Regions from separate parts of the Bacillus haynesii genome, predicted to be linked through region 3. Evidence: riboswitches for the same ligand, from Rfam matches in the RefSeq annotation. Region 3 holds a riboswitch; each other region holds the start of a gene.
What was found. A riboswitch is a leader RNA that binds a small molecule or an ion and turns the genes downstream of it on or off. The one in region 3 is predicted to bind S-adenosylmethionine.

Region 1: another riboswitch for S-adenosylmethionine. It lies ahead of mtnW (2,3-diketo-5-methylthiopentyl-1-phosphate enolase); the one in region 3 lies ahead of H2R00_RS08570 (methionine biosynthesis PLP-dependent protein).
Region 2: another riboswitch for S-adenosylmethionine. It lies ahead of metN (methionine ABC transporter ATP-binding protein MetN); the one in region 3 lies ahead of H2R00_RS08570 (methionine biosynthesis PLP-dependent protein).

What each region holds. Positions count from the first base shown of each region.
Region 1 is NZ_CP059494.1:1,571,463-1,576,870, reverse strand. Features, by position in the region: gene H2R00_RS07775 (carbon-nitrogen family hydrolase) at 1-595, opposite strand, end outside; gene H2R00_RS07770 (pyridoxal phosphate-dependent aminotransferase) at 691-1,881, shown strand; SAM riboswitch class I at 1,931-2,030, shown strand; gene mtnW (2,3-diketo-5-methylthiopentyl-1-phosphate enolase) at 2,115-3,332, shown strand; gene mtnX (2-hydroxy-3-keto-5-methylthiopentenyl-1-phosphate phosphatase) at 3,329-4,027, shown strand; gene H2R00_RS07755 (methylthioribulose 1-phosphate dehydratase) at 3,988-4,611, shown strand; gene H2R00_RS07750 (1,2-dihydroxy-3-keto-5-methylthiopentene dioxygenase) at 4,631-5,170, shown strand; gene fosB (metallothiol transferase FosB) at 5,197-5,408, opposite strand, start outside.
Region 2 is NZ_CP059494.1:3,899,552-3,904,959, reverse strand. Features, by position in the region: gene metQ (methionine ABC transporter substrate-binding lipoprotein MetQ) at 24-854, opposite strand; gene H2R00_RS19280 (methionine ABC transporter permease) at 868-1,536, opposite strand; gene metN (methionine ABC transporter ATP-binding protein MetN) at 1,529-2,554, opposite strand; SAM riboswitch class I at 2,671-2,778, opposite strand; gene H2R00_RS19270 (SCP2 sterol-binding domain-containing protein) at 2,962-3,309, opposite strand; gene H2R00_RS19265 (thioredoxin family protein) at 3,431-3,739, opposite strand; gene H2R00_RS19260 (toprim domain-containing protein) at 3,765-4,109, opposite strand; gene H2R00_RS19255 (YusG family protein) at 4,172-4,408, opposite strand; gene gcvH (glycine cleavage system protein GcvH) at 4,469-4,852, opposite strand; gene H2R00_RS19245 (arsenate reductase family protein) at 4,914-5,270, opposite strand; gene H2R00_RS19240 (acyl-CoA dehydrogenase FadE) at 5,385-5,408, opposite strand, start outside.
Region 3 is NZ_CP059494.1:1,726,932-1,732,339, reverse strand. Features, by position in the region: gene H2R00_RS08585 (helix-hairpin-helix domain-containing protein) at 1-89, opposite strand, end outside; gene H2R00_RS08580 (DinB family protein) at 101-589, opposite strand; gene H2R00_RS08575 (helix-turn-helix transcriptional regulator) at 670-1,617, opposite strand; SAM riboswitch class I at 1,745-1,861, shown strand; gene H2R00_RS08570 (methionine biosynthesis PLP-dependent protein) at 1,926-3,050, shown strand; gene metC (cystathionine beta-lyase) at 3,040-4,215, shown strand; gene H2R00_RS08560 (DUF819 family protein) at 4,261-5,408, opposite strand, start outside.

The DNA.
Region 1 (5,408 bases), 160 kb from region 3:
GATTGCAGGCTGCGACAAAGCACTGATTTTCAATTGCTCTGGCTTTTAAAAGGCTTTGCCAGTGATCGAGGCGGGCGAGCGGCCATTCCGCCGATACAAAGATGATGCCTGCACCTTGGCTCGTATGTTTTCTGATCCATTCCGGGAATCGGATGTCGTAGCAGATAAACCCCGCAGCCGTGATCCCTTCAAGCTCGAAGCTCCCGTCGCCTGAGCCAGATGACAAATAGAGGTGTTCGTCCATCAGCTGAAAAAGGTGAGCTTTGCTGTATTCTTTGATTAAATTTCCGTTTTTGTCTGCGATGTACATGATATTGTATACACCGCTTTTTTTCTTGACGGCGACTGAGCCGCATACGATATGGACCCGGTTTGCTTTTGCCGTTTCCTGCAGCCATCTCTTCGTTTGCCTGCCTTCTTCATCCGCGATGGAGCCGAGATTTTTTAAATCATAACCCGTCGTCCACAGCTCGGGAAGGAGAAAGACATCCGCCTTTCGGCTTTCCTGTTCGATCAGCTGCTCCGCTTTTTTGAAATTTTCAGAAGGATTTCCGTATGCGATATCGAATTGCAGGCATGAAATTGTCAGCTTCAATCTGGATCACCTCATTTTTTTCTTTACATTTTACATTTAACAATATATGATGATGGACTATCATTTCAAGAATTTTTCAAAAGCGGGTGAATCGTATGAAATTTGAGCTTTCAGATGTGTTGAAACAGCTGCCTGAGCAGTTTTTCGCTTCCTTGGTCAAAAAGGTGAATGAAAAAATTGCCGCCGGCCATGATGTGATCAATCTCGGTCAGGGGAATCCGGATCAGCCGACACCGGATCACATCGTTGATACAATGGCGCAAGCCGTCCGCAACCCTGAAAACCATCAGTATTCCTCCTTTCGCGGCAGTCGTTCACTGAAGGAGGCGGCAGCCGCGTTCTATCAAAGGGAATACGGCGTAGAGCTCGATCCCGAACGCGAAGTCGCTGTATTGTTCGGCGGAAAAGCCGGTCTTGTCGAGCTCCCGCAATGTTTGTTAAATTCGGGGGATACCGTGCTCGTTCCCGATCCGGGTTATCCCGACTACTGGTCGGGCGTTGAGCTGGCAAGAGCGAACATGGAAACGATGCCGCTTACAGCGGACAATCAGTTTCTGCCTGACTACAGTCGGATTCCGAAGGAAGTGAAAGAAAAAGCGAAGCTCATGTATTTAAATTATCCGAACAATCCGACCGGTGCCCAAGCCACACCTGTTTTTTTCGAAGAGACCGTCCGGTTTGCCAAGTCGAACGGAATTTGCGTCGTCCACGATTTTGCCTACGGCGCGATCGGCTACGACGGCAAGAGGCCTGTCAGCTTTCTGGAAACGGCGGGGGCAAAAGACGCAGGAATCGAAATTTACACGCTTTCCAAAACGTATAATATGGCTGGATGGCGGGTCGGGTTTGCAGTTGGCAACGCCTCTGTGATCGAAGCGCTGAACCTTTATCAGGACCATATGTATGTCAGCCTCTTTAAAGCGGTCCAAGACGCCGCGGCGACCGCGCTCCTATCAGATCAAGCGTGTGTCAAGGAGCAAAATGAGCGCTACGAAAAAAGGCGGGATGCATGGATTCGTGCGGTCCGCGATATCGGCTGGCATGCGGATGCTCCGCAAGGATCTTTTTTCGCCTGGATGCCTGTTCCCGACGGATATACATCTGAGTCTTTTTCCGATCTGCTTCTCGAAAAAGCGAACGTCGTCACAGCGCCCGGCATCGGCTTCGGCAAACACGGAGAAGGATACGTGAGAGTCGGCCTCTTGACAAGCGAAGAGCGGCTCCGGGAAGCGGCTTCGCGTATTGCCGAGCTGAATATATTCAAAAAGACCGGCCACAGTCATTGACAATCGGGAAAAACGATGGGATAATTCAAAATAATTTATAAAATCAATATTCTTATCAAGAGCAGGCAGAGGGACAAGCCCGATGAAGCCCGGCAACCGACTTTTTAAGCACGGTGCTAATTCTTGCAGCTGACGCTGAGAGATAAGGATTCGAACCTGAAAAGCGAAACCTCTTTTAGCTAAAGCAGCAAAAGAGGTTTTTTTATATGAATGAAGCAGGAAGGAGCTACACAATGAGTGAACTTTTGGCAACATATATTTTGGCAGATCCAGGATGTGACGCAGAAAAGCGGGCTGAGCAAATCGCGATCGGGCTGACGGTCGGATCGTGGACAGATCTGCCGCTCTTAAAGCAGGAGCAGCTGAAAAAGCATAAAGGACGCGTCGTCAAGGTCGAAGAAACAGAAAGCGCACTGGGGGAAAAACAGGCAACGGTTACCATCGCCTATCCGGAAGCCAATTTTACAAGCGACATTCCCGCTGTGCTGACGACCGTTTTTGGCAAGCTGTCTCTCGATGGAAAAATCAAATTGGCTGATTTGGAGTTTTCGCAGTATTTTAAACAATCATTGCCGGGTCCGAAATTCGGCGTATACGGGATCCGGAAAAAAATCGGCGAATTTGAAAGGCCTCTGTTGATGAGCATTTTTAAAGGCGTCATTGGCCGCGATATGGAAGACTTGAAGGAACAGCTGAGGCAGCAGGCGCTTGGCGGAGTGGATTTGATCAAGGACGATGAAATCTTATTTGAAACAGGCAGTGCCCCCTTTGAAAAACGAATCACAGAAGGAAGGAAAGTGCTTAAGGCTGCCTTTGAAGAAACAGGGCGTAAAACCCTGTATGCCGTCAATCTGACGGGCAGGACAATGGAGCTGAAATCGAAGGCGAGAAAAGCAGCCGAGCTCGGAGCCGATGTTTTGCTGCTTAATGTGTATGCCTACGGGCTCGATGTTTTGCAAAGCCTTGCGGAAGACGACGACATTCCGCTGCCGATCATGGCGCACCCGGCAGTAAGCGGCGCACTCACTTCGTCGCCGCATTACGGTTTTTCCCATTCGCTCTTGCTCGGCAAGCTGAACCGGTATGCGGGTGCTGATTTCAGCCTGTTCCCTTCTCCGTACGGAAGCGTTGCTCTGCCGAAGCGGGCTGCGCTTGCCATATACGATGAATGCACGAAGGAAGACGTTTTTAAACCGACATTCGCGGTGCCGTCGGCCGGTATTCACCCCGGCATGGTCCCGCTCTTGATGAAAGACTTTGGCATTGACCATATCATCAATGCAGGCGGGGGGATTCACGGTCATCCAAACGGAGCGGCAGGCGGAGGAAGAGCGTTTCGGGCGGTCATTGATGCCGTCCTGGAAGCGGAGCCTGTCGAAGAAAAAGCAAAGCGTTCTCCCGATTTGAAGCTCGCCCTTGAAAAATGGGGAAGGGTTGAGGTTTCTGTATGAGGAAGCCGCTTATCATTTGTGATTTTGACGGAACGATCACAACAAACGACAACATCATCAGCATTATGAAACAATTTGCTCCAAAAGAGTGGATTGCTTTAAAAGACGGGGTTCTGTCCAAGGACATATCGATTAAGGACGGAGTCGGCAGAATGTTTGAATTGCTGCCGAGCAGCCTGAAAGAAGACATTACGGCATATGTACTGAAACAAGCCGAGATCCGCCCCGGGTTTAAAGAGTTTGTCTCTTTCCTGGATGAGAAGGGTCTTCCGTTTTACGTCGTGAGCGGAGGGATGGATTTTTTCGTCTATCCCCTGCTTGAAGGAATTGTTGAAAAGAACCGCATTTATTGCAACGAGGCCGGCTTCACAGGCCGCAATATCGAGATCCGCTGGCCGTATCCGTGTGACGGGGGCTGCGGAAATGAATGCGGATGCTGCAAGCCTTCCATCATCCGCCGGCTGAAAGGTCGGGACGATTTTGTTGTCATGATCGGGGACTCTGTTACAGATGTTGAAGCTGCCAAATGTTCCGACTTGTGCATCGCGCGCGATTATTTGCTGCGCGAATGTGAAGGGCTCGGTTTGAAGCACGCAGCATTCGGCGATTTCCACGATGCAAAACGAATACTTGAAGAGACCGCGGAGGTGAAAGGATGGCTATTGAGCAAAAACGGCAGGAACTTGCCGAGGTAAAAAAAGAGCTTGCGGAAAGGGATTGGTTCCCGGCGACAAGCGGTAATCTGTCAATCAAAGTATCAGAAGGCCCGCTGCGATTTCTCATCACGGCAAGCGGAAAAGATAAGCGAAAAGAGACCGCGGAGGATTTTCTGCTGGCGGACGAAGAGGGGAGGCCGGCGGAGACCGGACATGCGCTGAAGCCGTCGGCGGAGACGCTGCTGCACACCTTTGTCTATCAAAATACAAACGCCGGCTGCTGTCTTCATGTCCATACGATTGACAACAATGTCATCTCAGAGCTTTATGCAAAAGAAAAGCAAGTGACATTCAGAGGCCAGGAAATCATAAAGGCGCTCGGGCTTTGGGAGGAAAATGCGGAGGTGACGATCCCGATTATCGAAAACAGTGCTCATATTCCGGATTTGGCGGCGGATTTTGCCGGGCACCTTTCAGGCGATTCAGGCGCAGTGCTGATTCGCAGCCACGGTATTACCGTCTGGGGAAAAACGGCATTTGAAGCAAAGCGGATGCTTGAAGCATATGAATTCTTGTTCAGCTGGCATTTAAAGCTGAAAGCTTTGCAGGCTTATCACGTTTAATTAAAAAGGGGGAGAAAACATGGCGACAATTCGGATCCATGATGAACAAAACACGACCATTGAAAAGCAGGAAGAAGTGGAACAATTTCTAAAGCGGCAGGAGGTTATTTATGAAAAGTGGGACATCACAAAACTACCGGCCGGCTTAAAAGAAAAATACGATTTGACCGATGAAGAGAAACAGGAGATTTTAGACGTCTTTGCCGCTGAAATCAAAGACATTTCAGAACGCCGCGGCTATAAAGCGAGCGATGTCATCTCGCTTTCCGACCAAAATCCGAAACTCGATGAGCTCTTGAAGAATTTCAAACAGGAGCATCATCATACAGACGATGAAGTCAGATTTATCGTCAGCGGCCACGGCATCTTTGCGATAGAAGGAAAGGACGGTACATTTTTTGATGTCCTCTTAAATCCGGGGGATTTGATCTCCGTTCCTGAAAACACCCGCCATTATTTCACGCTTCAGGAAGACCGGAAAGTCGTGGCTGTCAGAATCTTTGTGACGACAGAGGGCTGGGTGCCGATTTATGAGAAAGAGAGTGTGAACCGGCCATAAAGAAAGCGTCCACTTGGACGCTTTCTTTATTTGTTTCTGTCATAAAGGGCCTTGATGTGGCCTTCATGAAATGAGAGATGCGGTTTTTCATTTTGATAGTATTGAAGACGGTCAAATACAGAGCCGGTGTGAAGCTCGAACTTATGGCCGTCTGGATCTGAGAAATAAATTGAATCTTTGTCGCCTTCGTGCCGTTTTCTGCCCTTTAGCACGTTTACACCTAAATCGTGTAATTTCT
Region 2 (5,408 bases), 2.1 Mb from region 3:
TGGAAACCGGGGTGTTCTTTTATTTATTCAGATACAGAAATGACAGAACCTTGATATTTTTTGTCGATGAACTTTTTGATGTCATCAGAGCGCAATACGTCCATCAGAGCTTTCACTTTGTCAGAATCTTCGTCGCCTTTGCGGACGGCGATGATGTTAGCGTAAGGATTGTCTTTTGGAGACTCAAGTTCGATTGAATCAGTTTTCGGATTCAGCTTGTTTTGGATCGCATAGTTCACGTTGATGAACACTGCGTCAGCTTCATTGGCTTCGTATGCTTTTGCCGTCATTTCAGGCGCCACATCGTTTTTGATTTTTAGGTTTTTCTTGTTTTCTGTAATATCTTTTACTGTCGCATCCACTTTTTCAATGCCTGATTTCAGCTTGATCAGTCCCGCATTTTCAAGCATTGCAAGCATGCGGCCCTGTTCAGCGGCGTTGTTGCTCATAATAATTTTTGCACCGTCAGGAAGGTCTTTTAAAGATTTATACTTTTTAGAGTAAATGCCGAATGGCTCAAGGTGTACTGCACCGACGTTGACAAGATCGTAATCTTTATTTTCTTTCATTTCCTGTTCAAGATACGGGACGTGCTGGAAGTAGTTCGCATCGAGATCTTTCGTTGCGAGCGCTTTGTTGATCAGTTTGTAGTCCGTGAAATTTTTGATTTTAAGCTCATAGCCTTTTTCTTTCAAAAGCGACTTTGCTTCTTCAAGGATTTCAGCGTGAGGCGTCGGCGTCGCTCCGACTGTGATGACTTTGCTGTCTTTATCTCCTTCGCTGCTGGAAGATCCGCAAGCGGCCAAAACGCCTGCAAAAATGATGAATAAAGCTGTTAATAAACCTTTTTTCATGTTGATGTCCTCCCTAACGTTTGTCTAATTTATTTGTTATAAAATCCCCGATAAACTGGATGATGAACACAATAGCTAAGATGAAAATAGTGGCGATGAGTATAATATCGGGATTGTTCATCTGAAAACCGTTTACATAGGCAAGGTTCCCGAGTCCGCCTGAACCGATTGCTCCGGCCATCGCCGTCGAACCGATCAGTGCAATCGCCGTAACCGTAATGCCTGAGATCAGCGCCGGCATCGATTCGGGCAGGAGCACTTTAAATATGATCGTCGATGTTTTGGCTCCCATTGATTTCGCCGCTTCAATCACACCTTTATCAACTTCGCGCAAAGCGATTTCAACTAGGCGGGCATAGAACGGAGCCGATGCGATAATCAAAGCCGGAAGTGCGGCGTTCGGCCCCAGGATCGTGTTCATTAAAAACTTTGTGAAACCGAGCAGCAGAATAATCAATATAATAAAAGGAATAGACCTGAACACATTGACAATTGCCGATATTACACCGTTAACGACCCGGTTCTGCCAAATGTTTCCTTTTGAAGTCAAATACAGCAGCATACCGAGAATCACTCCGATGATAAAAGCAAACAATAGGGAAATTCCTGTCATATATATCGTTTCATACGTAGCTTCCCACAGCTGCTCCATATCTACGTTTGGAAACAGTTTTTCAAACATTCGTGATCACCTCTGCTTCTACCTGGCGGCTCTTGATGAAATCGACCACATCATTGACCTCGTTTTCATGTCCGTCGACATGAATGAACAATGAACCGTATGCGCCGTCCTGAGTTTGCGAGATTTTGCCTTGAAGGATGTTGACTTCAACATTGAACTTCCGAATGATCTGCGTGATCAGCGGCGATTCGGCTGCTTCACCGACGAAGGTGAGCTTGATCGTCCGTCCGGATGTCGTTTCTTCGAGGAAATGCTTCAGCGTTTCCTTTGTTTCCACCGGTTCTGTTACCTGCTGAACAAAGCGCTTTGTCATTTCTTCCTTCGGCTTGAGGAATACGTTCAGCACATCGCCTTCTTCTACGACCTTTCCGTTTTCCATGACGGCCACTCTGTGGCAGATTTTCCTGATGACATGCATTTCATGAGTAATCAGGACAATGGTCAGCCCGAGCCTTTCATTGATATCGGACAGAAGACCCAGGATCGAGTCAGTCGTCTGCGGATCAAGCGCTGATGTCGCTTCATCGCATAAGAGAACTTTCGGATTGTTTGCGAGCGCCCGTGCGATGCCGACGCGCTGCTTTTGCCCTCCGCTAAGCTGTGAAGGGTAGGCGTTTTCCTTGCCTTCAAGACCGACAAGCTTAATCAGTTCAGCGACTCTTTTCAGACGTTTTGCTTTGCTGACACCGGCGATCTCCAGCGGAAACGCAATATTGTCGCGCACCGTTCTTGACCACAAGAGGTTGAAATGCTGGAAAATCATGCTGATTTCCTGCCTTGCATTCCTCAGCTTCTTCCCTTTGATCTCGCTGATTGTTCTGCCGGCTACTTCAACCGTACCTGAAGTCGGCTGTTCAAGTCCGTTCAAGAGACGGATCAAGGAGCTTTTTCCAGCTCCGCTATATCCAATAATTCCGAAGATTTCACCTTTTTTAATCGTAAGGGTGACATCTTGGACAGCATTGACATCTCCATGCTTTGACCGATAAATCTTTGAAACATTTTGAAGATTTATCAAAAGCCATCACCTGCTTTCTTGCTCAATTCTCATAGTTGTCTAAATTCCTGATCAAACAATGAAAAAAGCCTTTCTGCACACATGAGCAGAAAGGCTTTTGAATAGTCTGGGCCTTTCTCTCATCTTTCAAAGCATAATGCTTCGCGTGAATTGGCACCATTTCAACACGTGTTGATGGTTGCCGGGTTTCATAGGGCACTTCCCTCCACCTCTCTGGATAAGAGAAACATATATTTATTTTTTGATTATTATGATCGGAATTCTTAAAGTAGGATATCATGCGGAAAAATAGTTGTCAACTATTTTTCTTAAGACAATCGGCCTACGGCGAAAAGAGACGAACGCAAACGCCCGTCCCTGTCTGACTTATACACGGAATGTGCCGATTTTTCAAATTTTTAATAAGTCTATGAATAAAGATCGCTGTTTTTAAAGAAGCCGTCCGTCAGCCATAAAATCGCTTCAAGCTTCAATAAAGCTCTGAAAGAGCCTTTAACTTTAACAGTGCCGCGCTGTACGAGATGCTGCAACGAAATGTCACCGTGTAGAAGGTCAATAATCTCGCTTTGCTCTCCAAAAAAGGTCAAATGAGCTTTTTCTACAGGAGAAGATTTTTCCATTTCCCCTTTTTCGTTGATCGCTAACGTAAAAGCTTCTTTCTCGCCTTGAAACGTAATCAGCAAAGCCGTTGTAGATAATAGAGGTTTTAAAAAAAGAGCCTTGTCCTCTCTTTCTATCAATCCCATTTTCTCCAACTGTATAACCTCCTGTAAATTGGTCATACTTACAGATTCTCTGTCTGCCGCAGGAGTTCCTTTAGGAATTGCTCGACAAGTTTTTGCTGGTTATTTCCCGAGAAATATGTCAAAACCGCCCTTAATCCACAACATTTTGTTTAATCGTATCATATAAGTAGGAAACGGAGTGAAAAGCGTATTCTTTTTTGACGACTCGCCCGTTTTTGTAAAGGATAAAACACGGAACGCTTTCTATTTCCTGCTCCTTGGCAAATGACGGGGAATAATTGAGATTGTTTTTATAAAAAGGAACGTCCTTCATCATTTCATCAACGACTTCCAGCATTCTTCCGGCCAGTTGACACGTTCCGCAGAACGGCGTGTATACATATAGAAGACAGGTTTCATGCTCAAGCCGTTTTAGCTCTTTTTCTTGAAGTTCTTGCATCTGTTGAACCGCACCTCAATACTTTTTATAATAGATATTTTGTATGTACCCGGATGTTTGAACGAAATAATACTTCTGCAACATGCTGACTCGGGGCGGAAGCGACTTCTTTGTATACTCTATCGATGTATAGATGCGAAGCTTGGGGGAGCTCCCTCTTCAGCTGACGGCGGAGCTTTTCGCCTGATTCATCGGCATCCACCAGGATATAAACGTCTTTATCAAACAGCGTCTCGGCGAATTCATCGAGTTTTGCCTGGCTGATCGTTCCGTTTGTGCAAATGATGTCCACGGGCTCTTCGATGACATGCTTCACTTTTTGCTTATCTGATTTCCCTTCGACAATCATGACTTTTTCATTTTCCGGCATATGGATCACCTTTAAAGATTTACTTGTAAAAAAAGGCAGTGAATATTCACCGCCTGACTTGATTAACACCAGCCTTGGTGGTCATCACAGTCTACATATTTAGCATCCGGTCCGCTTACGGTATCCGCCATTTTGTAAAACTTTTCATCTTGGAATGAATATCCAGATTTCAACTCGTATTGATCCTTGCCGGTCATTCGGCCGATCAGCTCATTTTCATGATACAGCTGCGTTCCACCGTTTTTTAATCGGCTTTCCACATGTTCTGTAATATCAATACGTTCTTTTTTCAGCGTCAATTTGGACACCCCCTCTTGATATAGAGTATCCAAACGACGAACAGCTATCCTGAATAATCCTTAGTCTTCTTTTATCATGTCCTCATATTGCTCGGCTGTCATCAGATTTTCGATTTCAGAAGCATCAGACGGCTCGACAATAATCATCCATGCCTTTTCATACGGAGACTCGTTGACGAATTCAGGGCTGTCTTCCAAATCTTCGTTCACTTCGACCACTTTTCCGTTGATCGGGGCATACAGCTCAGAAACGGTCTTTACGGATTCAACGCTGCCAAAAGGCTCGTCCGCCTTGATTTCGTCTCCCACTTCAGGAAGCTCGACAAATACGATGTCTCCAAGCTCAGATTGTGCAAAGTCTGTAATGCCGATTCTGACTTTATCTCCTTCGGTTTTCACCCATTCGTGTTCTTCTGAATAACGCAACTCTTTCGGTGTGCTCATGCTAACCCCTCCATAAAGTGTTTTAATCGATCCTACATTGAAGATATCATATTTTGATGTGTTATAACCAGTATGTCTTAAACTGATCTTCTTTAAAACCGACCGTTACTTTACTGCCGTCTGTCGTAATTGGGCGTTTGATCAGCATACCGTCTGATGCAAGCAGTTCCAGCTGCTCATCTTCAGACATGCTTTGCAGCTTGTCTTTCAGGCCGAGTTCGCGGTATTTTTGGCCGCTCGTGTTGAAAAACTTCTTCAATTCAAGCCCGCTTTTCTCGTAGAGCTCTTTCAGTTTTTCCTTGCTCGGCGGCTGTTCTGCGATATGTATCCCATTGATTTCTTTTCCGTGGTCTTCGAGCCATTTTTTCGCTTTGCGGCATGTCCCGCATTTCGGATACCAGTAAAAATCCAAAGCCATACATACACCCCTCTCATTTAATCGAGGTAATTTTAACATAGATCGAATGAAAAACCTAAAACAGTGCTTGATTCTATAGAAGCTTAAAAGCCCCGCCTAAAGCAGGGCTTTCGTTTATACGATATATTTCTCAGCTTC
Region 3 (5,408 bases):
GCGGACAGATCCATATGTGCCGTGTTTTTTATTTTTACCTTGGCTGTCTTTAAGTTTGACCGTTCTTCTTTTGTCAGAGGCAGCTTCATATGATCACCTTTTAAAGATAAAGATCGAACATGTTGACGTCATAGCCGAGCTGTTTTAAATAATTAAACAGCTGGGCCCTGTGATGGAAGACGTGGGTAAGCGTTTCTGTCAGCCAGCGGCTTTGGGTCATCCCTTCATCGAGGTAAAACGGCTTTGTCTTCTTCGTCAAAAATTCCTCGTCGGAAAGGGAGGTCATATACGTTTGAAAAGCGTCGAATCCTTTCTGCATAGCTTCAGCCATTTGGTCAGCCGACTGCAATGCACCATATTTCTTTTCAATCCGGGCGATGACGTCCTCTTCCTTTTCCTGCATGATGGCCAAGTCGGCTTCAGGGATGGCCGCCAAATGACTTGCCAGTTCTTTCAGGCTTCGCATGCGGTCGGCGGGCCGGTAAGACCAGTCAGATTCCTTCACTTTTTTCAGAAGATGACACGTGGAGCGGATGCCCGTCTCCATTTCGTGGAACAAATCGCCACGCAGCGCTTGAACTTGATTCATTTGCTTCATCCTTTCCATTTGGTTTTATTCTAAAAGTATCACCTAATCCTGACAGGCTTTGTCATGATTCTTAAAAAAAGTCAGCCGTACTTCGCTAAAATGTCAGCAGCCTTTCGTTTCAGCTGAAGCTTGATTTCCGCGGGTTCTTTTACAGTTGCCTCAGTGCCGAGGTTCCACAAAAGTTCCCCGAAATACTCAAGTTCAGACCTGGGGATGTTTGTATCGATCGCCCCCGTTCCGTCATCCCGCATGGTGAGGATCTTGAATAAATCCACATCAGCCGCAGCCCGCCTGGCTCCTCTGCGTGTCAGTTCCGCTTGCAGCCGCACCGGTTCAGGGCACTCGCTCTCCGAATGTTTGATCCAGCTGAGAACCGATGGATAGGGAAGCTGACGGGCCTGCCCGCTGTCCGCTTTTTCCGCACGGAGGATGCGGTCGGCGCGGAACAGTCTAAACGCCTGCCTTTTAAAGCAATAGGCCGGACAGTACCAGAAGCCGTTCCAGCTGTATAAGCCGATGGGCTGGATGGATCTCTCATTGCAATCGTCTGTTCCGTCATAAACGACCGTCAAAACGGATTGAGTGGTGGCTGCGTCAAGAAGCGTCTCTAAATGTTCGGCGGCTTTTGGTCGATGCGGATTCCAGAACACGATTCTGTCTTTCATCGCATCAATCCGCTCCTGTGTTTCCGCGGGAAGGTGACGGTAGAACTTTTTTAAAACCATCCGCGTTTCCGCATCAAAGGGGAGCGATCCGAAAAACTGCAAAGATTGATACGCGAAAAACATAGCCGCCGCCTCTGATTGTGTAAAAAAGAGCGGCGGAAGCACAGGCTCATTCAGCAAATAATAGCCTCCGTTCGCGCCTGTTTCAGAATAGATCGGGACGCCGAGTGCGCTCAGCTCGTCCAGATCGCGGAGAATCGTCCGGTAGGAAACTCCGAATTCTGCTGCGAGCTCCCCGGCCGTAAATTTTCGTCTTGTATGAATGGTCATCATCAATTCGATTAATCGCTCTGTTTTGGGCATCTGATTCCTCCGATCCGGTCATTTGATTTCATCATACCATGTTCAATATGAAGAAAGATTTAAAAATGACCCTTGAAAAATGTCTTGAATTAGGTTAAAGTAAAGAACAATCAGAATATTGAAGAGATTCTTATCACGAGAGGTGGAGGGACTGGCCCTTTGAAACCTCAGCAACCGGTCTGCACTGACGACGTCAGTGTACCAAGGTGCTAAATCCAGCAAGCAGATGCTTGGAAGATAAGAAGAAGCGAATAATCCCCCTTCTTCTTATGAAGAAGGGGTTTTTACTTTTTAAAGGATGGTGTCATATGACTGAACATGTACAAACAACGCTGGCGCAAATCGGCAACCGCAGTGATGAAATAACCGGAACCGTCAATCCTCCCGTTTATTTCTCTTCTGCGTACAGGCACAAAGGAATCGGGGAATCCACAGGATTTGATTACATTCGCACAAAAAATCCGACAAGACAGCTTGTTGAAGATGCAATCGCGAAACTCGAAGGGGGAACGCGCGGCTTTGCGTTCAGTTCTGGTATGGCTGCCATTCAGACGATCATGGCTCTGTTTCAAAGCGGGGATGAGCTCATCGTTTCATCCGATTTGTACGGGGGAACATACCGCCTTTTTGAAAACGAATGGAAGAAATACGGACTGCGCTTTTTATACGACGATTTTTCAGACGAAGACTGTATCAAGTCGAAAATCACGGACAATACAAAGGCCCTGTTTGTAGAAACGCCGACAAATCCGCTCATGCAGGAAGCAGACATTCAAAAAATCGCGCAAATTGCCAAAGAGCACGGCTTGCTGCTCATTGTCGACAATACGTTTTATACACCGGTTCTGCAAAGGCCGATTGAGCTCGGCGCTGATCTTGTCATTCACAGCGCGACGAAGTATTTGGGGGGTCATAACGACCTTTTGGCGGGGCTTGTCGTCGCAAAAGGCGAAGAGCTGTCTGAGGAAATGTTCCAGCACCAAAACGCCATCGGCGCGGTATTATCGCCGTTTGATTCGTGGCTCTTAATGAGAGGGATGAAAACGCTGGCTCTTAGGATGAGACAGCATCAGGAAAACGCCCGTGAGCTCGCGGCCTTTTTGGAAGAGCAGGAGGAAATTGCCGATGTTCTTTATCCGGGAAAAGGTGGCATGCTGTCATTCCGCGTTCAAAAAGAAGAATGGGTCAATCCGTTTCTAAAAAATCTTAAGACGATCTGTTTCGCCGAAAGCCTCGGCGGAGTCGAAAGCTTCATCACCTACCCGGCGACACAGACCCACATGGATATCCCGGAAGACATCCGAATTGCGAACGGCGTCTGCAACAGGCTTCTGCGCTTTTCAGTCGGAATCGAACACGTCTCAGATTTGAAGCAGGATCTCAAAGCTGCGCTGGAAAAAGTGAAAGGGGAGGCGGTTCCGCATGAGTCATGAAAACTGGACGCTTGAAACAAGGCTTGTTCATAACCAAAATAAAACGGACGGAGCAACCGGAGCCGTCAGCGTGCCGATCCAGCACGCGTCAACCTTTCATCAAGATTCTTTTGACAAATTCGGCGAATATGACTACAGCCGGTCAGGCACACCGACAAGAAAGGCGCTTGAAGACACGATAGCCGAGCTTGAGGGAGGGACGAGAGGATTTGCTTTTTCATCCGGAATGGCTGCGATTTCCACCGCCTTTCTGCTTTTGTCAAAGGGCGATCACGTGCTCGTCACAAAAGATGTGTACGGCGGCACTTACCGGATGATTACGGAAGTGCTGAGCCGCTTTGGGATTGAACATACTTTCGTCGATATGACGGATTTAAATGAAATTGCTTTAAACATAAAGGAAAACACAAAAGTCATCTATCTTGAAACACCGTCAAATCCGACGCTCGGCATTACGGATATCAGAGGGGTCGTCAAGCTTGCCAAGGCGCACGGCTGTCTGACGTTCCTTGACAACACGTTCATGACCCCGGCGCTGCAGCGACCGCTTGAGCTCGGCGTCGATATTGTGCTTCACAGCGCGACGAAGTTTTTAAGCGGACACAGCGACGTATTATCAGGCCTTGCCGTCGTGAAAGACAAAAAGCTCGGAGAAGAACTCTATAAACTACAAAATTCGTTCGGCGCTGTTCTCGGCGTCCAAGACTGCTGGCTTGTGCTGAGAGGGCTGAAGACGCTCCAAGTGCGGCTTGAAAAAGCAAGCAGGACGGCTCAGCAGCTCGCCGAATTTTTCGAAAAACATCCGGCCGTCAAACAAGTGTATTATCCAGGGCTGTCTTCGCATCCGGGTGCATCCGTTCACAGGCACCAGTCATACGGCGCCGGCGCCGTCCTTTCGTTCGAGCTGGAGAATTCAGAAGCCGTGAAACAGGTCGTGGAACATGTCTCTCTTCCGGTCTTTGCCGTCAGCCTCGGCGCTGTGGAGTCGATCCTTTCCTACCCGGCGAAAATGTCACACGCTGCCATGCCGAAAGAAGAGCGGGAAAAACGGGGAATTACCGACGGCCTTCTGCGGCTGAGCGTCGGCGTGGAACATGCCGATGATTTGCAAGCCGATTTTGCTCAAGCATTGGAAGCCGTATCCGGAGCCCTCGCCCGTTCATAAAAGAAGCCGCGGATTCTTCAGGGAATCTGCGGCTTTTTTGGCCGTTTAAACGAGGGTGGAAAACCATGTGCCCAAGAGGGTGCCGACATAATTACCAATCAAATATCCGAACGTCCCGACCAGCATCACCGGAGCAACGAGGCCCTGCCAGCCTTTGGCAATCGCCATCGCCGCCGCTGTTGTCGGACCGCCGACAGATGCGTTGCAGGCCAAGAGAATTTCCTCAAGCCGAAAACGAAACAGCTTTCCGGCGAAGAGCGATACAATCAGGTTGGACATGGCAACCACAAAGACAAATGCAAGGAGGAGCGGGGCGTTCATGAAGATGATCCGCAAGTCTGCCGGAATGCCGATCACGACAAAGAATAAGTAAATCAAATAAGTCCCGATTTCCTGTGAGCCGCGCAGCCGTTCAAAATAGCGGGGAAAGGCGATCGTCAGCAAAATTGTCAGCGTCGTCAGCAGCAGGAACTGGTCGCCCAGGATAAAGGCAAGAAACTGAAACCCGCCGTCAGAAGCAAAACGCTCTTTGAAAAAGGCCGCTGCTTTTACAGATACAGCAACGATCGCAAAGGCGGTTCCGATGTTTAAAGCAATGTCCTGTAAGGACATCTCTTTTCTCTTCCAATAGGCTTCCGCCTGATTTTCGCGGCCGCCCGCCCCTTCTTGAACGCCAAAGCGTTTTTGAAACCATTTAAGCGCCGGTATCCCCATTAAAATGAAAAAAAGAAGAGCCATCATAAAATTATCCGCAACCACCGTCGATGATACATACTCACCGGGAGTTGAGAACTTCGCAGCCATCGCCGCAAAATTCACGCCTCCTCCGATATAAGAGGCACTGATCATCCCGCCGATTTTATCAAGGTGCGGAATCTGATGCTTAAACAGAAAAAAAGCAATGACGCTTCCGGCCGCAGTGCCGAGGGCGCTGATACAAAATATCATCAAAAGCCTGCCGCTTTCTTTCAGGATCTTCCGCACATTGATTTGAAAAAGCAGCAAAGGAATCGCAAGCGGAACAACATAGGACCACACCGCATCATAAACGGGCGACTCGGCCGGAAGAATCCCTGCATTCGTAAACAGCATCGATCCGCCCAGTGCCAGTACAGCCCCCGATACAGCCGCAGCCCAGCGAAACCGCTGCTCCAAATAAATGCTCACAGCCGCCCACACCGCAATAAACCCCC